2 regions of the Gilliamella sp. Imp1-1 genome follow, and region 1 is predicted to be linked to the other one. Evidence: riboswitches for the same ligand, from Rfam matches in the RefSeq annotation. Region 1 holds a riboswitch; the other holds the start of a gene.
The links. Region 1 has a riboswitch for thiamine pyrophosphate ahead of thiB (thiamine ABC transporter substrate binding subunit). Riboswitches for the same ligand answer to the same signal wherever they lie in the genome.

Region 1 (3,199 bases):
GGCTGTTTGTATAAAGTAATAATAAAGCTAGTAGCATAGCAATACTGGCTGCCCCAAAAGCAATTAGTAAAGAAAACATAACTGCACGTTGAAAGGCCACTGAAAAAAATGACCACTGAAAAAAATAAATACCTTTTATTAATATAGTTATGATGGGTAGCAAAATAAATAATGCACCAATAACAATAATAACAAAACTCGACAAAATTAAGCTAAACGAAACAGGTAAACGATAACTTTGCTTAACATAGTGAGTGTTAAATTTATAGCTATAATTAAACTTTTGCATCAACCCCATAAAAAAAGTACAACAAACCAACTGCAAACATGCTAAAAGCACGGCTTGTATCAAATCAAATTCACGGATGGATTGATAAATGGCAACTTCAAGTGTGGTATATTTAGGTCCACCACCTAGTGCCAATACAATAGCAAAGCTAGAAAAACAAAGCATAAAGATTAGCGATGCCATAGGTAGCAACTGTCGACGCAATAGTGGCCATTCCACCAATTTAAAATAAGTAAAACTCGAAAAATTCAATTGAGCAGCTAATTGTTTGTGTTCGACTGGTACACTATTTAAGGTTTGATAAAACAAGCAACAAGCATAAGGGAAATTAAGAAATATATGTGCCAATAAAATACCTTTTAAACCATAAATGGATATCACAAAAGGCAAACCTAAATAATGACAAAACGACGCTAATAAACCATGTTGCCCATAAACAGATAATAACCCCGTTACCACAACCAACGTAGGAAATATAAACGTGATAGGCATAATGCGTAGCAATAGATTTTTACCCCAAAAATTGACTATCGATAGGGCTTTAGCCATCAATATTGCCAATAACACAGATAGCAATGTTGATAACGTTGCTTGAAATATTGTTATCCAAATAACATGTAATAAATAACTATCAAAATAGACAGTTAAATTATTAGACTCAAAAGCAACTAAACAAAGCGCAAATAGTGCTGAACCTAATACAACTAAAATCAAGCTTGCAGCACTAATGCCAGGGATTAACGTTCTTAATTTCAACATTATACTGAATAAAACTATTTACTAATGGTGGATTTCCATTCACGCACCCAGCTCTTTTGATTATTTTTAACTTGCTTGGCATCAAACTCGAGGGCTTTATTGACTGGTTTAATTTGCTGAAAAGCTTCAGGCAACGTTATATTAATAATCGGATACATGAAATTTTTTTCAGCAAATTGACGTTGTACATCAGGCGTTAATAAATATTGTAAAAAAGCACGTGCCAATTCGGGATGCTGACTATACTTAGTAATACCCGCAACTTCGACTTGGCGATAATGCCCTTCGTCAAAAATAGCAGCAGCATAACGATGATCATTATCATTCATAATATGTGCAACTGGCGAAGTGCTATAACTAAGCACAAAATCAGCTTCGCCTTTTAAAAATAGGCCATAAGCTTCACCCCAACCTTTAGTCACTGTCACAGTATTTTTTGCTATTTTCTCCCATGCAGATGCGGCATCATCACCATATATATTTTTCACCCAAAATAATAAACCTAACCCAGGAGTGCTGGTTCGTGGGTCTTGATAGATAATTTTCCAGTTGGCTTTATTATCTACTAACTCATGCATGCTGTGTGGTGGATTACTGATTTTTTGTTGATCATAAATAAAAGCGAAATAACCAAAATCATAAGGCATAAAATCACTATCCCACCAGTTGGTATTTAAATTATCTGGTTTAGTGATTTGATGAGGTATAACTATTTTGGCTTGTTTTGCCTGTTCTAAAAGATTATTGTCTAATCCTAAAATTACATCAGCATTAGTTCTATCACCTTCAAGCCGCATTCGATTTAAAACCGCTACTCCATCGCCTAATGTAACAATCTCAAGTTCACAGTTACACTGTGCTTCAAAACCTTTCTCAATTGCTCTTCCCGGTCCCCATTCTGAAATAAAGGAATTATAACTATAAACAGTTAAGGTTGGTTTTACATTGGCAGCATTTGCCATAAAAGGTACCGAAAATACCAAGGATAATAACAATTTTTTACAAAACATTTTGCCTCCAAAATAGCAAATAAAAGACAAAAGGTTTGAGCAAGTGCAATAACTCAAATCCCTCCGCTGGCATGATCCAGTTCAGGTTCGGCGGGTTATGTTATTCTATCTAACATTCTCAGCCCTTCAGGGCACCCCGTTGAGAACATCGATTAGTTTAGAGGTTAGTATGAAGATTGTAAACATCGGAAGTGATAAAAATTTAATGTAGGAACAACTCGCTTTATTTATGAAGTTTAAAAAACGGCTATAAAGAATATACATGAAAAAAAACAAACGCCTTATCACTGACAAAAGATATGGCGCTTATATTATAAAGGAGAGGCAACTATTACCAATTTGGTTAAATGTTTACCTTTACTTAAATTAGTTTATTGAGTTATAAAAAAATTAAGTTGTTTAGTTTCATCGAATGCCCCATCAAGTTCTCTTGTAGCGAACTGATAGCTTTGATTTGAATCTTCTGCTTTCGTACATTCTTTTATGATGGCATGTTTCGTGTGAAAAGTTTCAGACGATGTTAACTGTTTGTATAACAAGGCTAAATCTTTACCTGTCAGAGTAAAAAGCTTATTCCAATCATTTAACTGCGTTTCTACAAATTCGCGACCTTTCTTACAAGCAATAGCATCTAGCTGAATATTTGGTATAGTATATTTTTTAAGCTCAGAAAATTTAGGATGTTCATTTATAAAATCAACTTTTTCATTAAGCCCTTCTGCTTTTAAAGCTTCAATAAAGCCATCTTCTCGGAATAATTTGATTTTTCGAGATTGAAATTGCCCTTTCCCTCGTAAAGTTACTTCATCTGGATAAGGCTCATCTACTGAATAATCCCAAAAATCTTTTTGACGCTCAATAAAAACATCATTAATAACTTTAACTGGTAGTTCAAGCTCTTGCTGTTCACCTTTAATAATTACTGGAACTGAATTTAAATATTTAGCTATCAACTTATCGTAAGTTTCATCACTCACATTTGAAGTTGTATAGAAAGTTGTTAATAAATAATAATTACTTTGAGTAGGATTAATTAATCCTGAACTATTAGTTGTTGAAGGTTTAGCTATAAAATTTAATGATTGATTACCGTAAGACAGTGTATGCTTACCGTATTCAAATGTATAATTCACACTTGATT
Region 2 (3,199 bases), on a different contig from region 1:
AGTTGTTGTTGGTTAGTTACCGAAAGACCTAACCATTTATCTTTGCCGATAAGTTGTCGAGCTACATCAACAGGCAAATCACTTTGTCCAATATGGACACCATCGGCATCAACCGCTAAAGCAATATCTACATGATCATTAATAAATAGTGGAACAGAGGTGTCGCTTAATGCTTCTTTCAATGCTAAGGCAGCGTAGTACCAATCTTTACCGCTAAATTCATGTTCAGATCTTAACTGTATTGCAGTCACACCATTTGAAACAGCAATTTTGGTGGTGTTTACCATGCCATTAATGCCGCCGCATAATAATGGATCAAGGACTAAATAGAGGGTTAAATCCAGTTGTTTTTTCATCTGATTTCCTTATTAAAGCGATGGATTAAATGTTGAGAGTTGATCTAATAGTGATATCGAGAAAGTCCCCAGTCCTTGTTGTTTATTAGCTAGCTCACCAGCTTTTTTCATCATAAAACATGCACAGGCAGTGGCTGATAATGGGTCAGGCGAATTAGCTATGAAAGCCGCTACCATTGCAGATAATGAACATCCTGTACCTGTTACTTTTGTTAAAGCAATATCACCTCCAGTTATACTATATGTGCTGTTTCCGTTAGTTATGTAGTCAACATCGCCCGTCATTGCGACAATAGTTTGATATTTTTGCGCAAGCTCTTGGGCAGCGTTTAAAGCTGATTGAGTTGTGTCTTGACCGTCGGGGCCTTTTGAGAAAGATTTTTGACCATTTAGTGCTAATATTTCTGAAGCATTACCTCGTATTACTGTGGGATTAAATGATAATAATTGATGTGCAATTTCAGTTCGATAATTAAGTGCAGCTCCTACAGCAACAGGATCGAGTACCCATGGAGTTTGTGTTTGCTGTGCCTTGGCGGCCGCTAATAGCATACTTTGGGCTGTGTTGCTGTGAATAGTGCCAATATTAATCAATAAGCTATCGGCAATGTTGACAAATTCAGCAACTTCTTGTTCGGCAATCACCATTGCAGGAGATGCACCAATAGCAAGTAGCACATTGGCGGTAAAGTTTTGGACTACATCATTAGTAATGCAATGCACTAGTGGGCGTTTTTGTTTTATATGATTGATAAAAGGAGCGGTTTGGGTAATTTGGAATGATTTGGTTACTGACATATTTCTTCCTTTCTTACTGATTTATTAATTCTATAAATGTCGGGAAGAATTTGCCAATTTAAGGCTTTTATGGCTTAGACTTCCCTACGCTGGTATAATCCAGATCAGGTTCAACGGGTGAAATCTCAGTTTTTTGTTTAGACAAAAAACACCCCGAGTCAAAATGATTTTTTTATTATGAACTGATTATCTGTTTTTAACAAGCTATTGTAATAATCTTTCAATATCAGTAATTGCTTTTCTATCTGGTAAGAAGATGATTAGATGATCATTGTCTTCAATGGTTAAATCAGTATTAACGATAATAACATCTTCTCCACGCACTACAGCTCCGATGGTTGCACCCGATGGGAGTTTTAAGCCATTAATATTTTTGCCAACTAGTCTTGATGTTTCACTATTACCATTGGCAATAATTTCGACAATTTCGGATTCCCCTTGTCTTAATGAAACAACTTTAACAACCCCAGTTTGTCTAACATGGCTTAATAGCTCAGATATTGTGGCGTGTTGTGGAGAAATCGCAATATCAATCACACTATCATTAATTAGTTCAAGGTAGGCTTGGCGTTGAATTAGTACAATTACTTTTTTTGCTCCCATTCTTTTGGCTAACATAGAAGACATGATATTGGATTCATCATCACTGGTAACAGCGATAAATAGATCAGTAAGCTCAACTTGTTCTTGTGAGAGCAATTCTTGGTCCGATGATTCACCATGTAATACTGTTGTATTAACGAGTTGCTCGGCAATTAATTCGGCTCGTTCGGCATTCCGCTCAATTAATTTGACTTGATAGTCATTTTCTAAACGTTTTGCTAGAGCGACAGCTACACCACCGCCGCCGCTGATAATTATTCGTTTATATGGTTTTTCTAACCGTTGTAACTCACTGGTCACTGCTTTGATATTAACGGGTGGCGTTATAAAGTAGACCATATCGCCCGCTTCTATAAGTGTTGAACCAAGCGGTCGGATAAAACGGTTTTTACGGTAAATAGCTACTACTCGAGCTTCAACATGTGGTAAATGTTCTTTGAGTTCTGATAATTCACTACCTACTAAAGCACCGCCATAATAAGCGGTAACGGCAACCAAACAGACACGATTGTCGTAAAAAGATGCAAATTGTAGCGAACCAGGATATTGTACTAATTGACTAATATGGTTGGTGATAAGGTTTTCTGGAGCAATGATATGATTGATATTAATACAATCTTTATTGAAAAGAGGGTAGTTTTCGTTATTGTATTCAGGTGATCTAATGCGCGCAACTTTTTGTGGAATATTGAACATGACATGCCCAATTTGGCAGGCCATCATGTTGACTTCATCAGAGTTAGTTACAGCAACAAGCATATCAGCTGATTCAGCACCAGCACTTTCTAAAACTTGTGGGTAAGATGATTTTCCGCAAATCACCTGTAAATCAAAACGTTCTTGTAGTGATTGTAATTTATCATAATTTTCATCAATCACCGTGACATCGTTTTGTTTTTCAGTGACAAGATATTCAGCAAGCGCACTACCTGTTTGTCCTGCACCAAGAATAATAATCTTCATAACTAACCTGTATATTTAAATGGCTTTAATCGTTACCCATTTTCCTTGTATCTTAAAGCCATTGCATACTGTTTTATTTTTAGTAACAATCAGTTATTAATTCTTCAATTATACAAAACCGATTGCATTATAAACTTTTTTCAAAGTTGGTTCGGCTTTTGAGCGTGCTTTTTCTGCCCCTTCTTGCATTATTGAAATTAGATAACTTTCATCATCTCGATACTGATGATACTTCGCTTGAAGTGTAGTTAGCATATCAATGACTTGTGTTGCTACTTCGGTTTTAAGGTGGCCATACATTTTGCCTTCGAACTCTTTTTCAAGTTCGCTGATAGGCTTACCTGTCACGCCAGTTAAAATGTCAAGTAGGTTTGAAACACCAGCTTTATTTTTTAGATCGTAACGTACCACAGGTGGCTCATCTGAATCGGTCATTGCACGTTTGATTTTTTTCTCGATATCTTTTGGATTTTCGAGTA

Region 2: another riboswitch for thiamine pyrophosphate. It lies ahead of thiM (hydroxyethylthiazole kinase); the one in region 1 lies ahead of thiB (thiamine ABC transporter substrate binding subunit).

The regions. Positions count from the first base shown of each region.
Region 1 covers NZ_LZHK01000001.1:1,712-4,910, reverse strand. The annotation lists gene thiP (thiamine/thiamine pyrophosphate ABC transporter permease) at 1-1,048, opposite strand, end outside; gene thiB (thiamine ABC transporter substrate binding subunit) at 1,063-2,058, opposite strand; TPP riboswitch at 2,099-2,207, opposite strand; gene A9G38_RS00020 (hypothetical protein) at 2,430-3,199, opposite strand, start outside.
Region 2 covers NZ_LZHK01000114.1:28,335-31,533, reverse strand. The annotation lists gene thiE (thiamine phosphate synthase) at 1-356, opposite strand, end outside; gene thiM (hydroxyethylthiazole kinase) at 369-1,154, opposite strand; TPP riboswitch at 1,219-1,320, opposite strand; gene trkA (Trk system potassium transporter TrkA) at 1,359-2,720, opposite strand; gene trpS (tryptophan--tRNA ligase) at 2,829-3,199, opposite strand, start outside.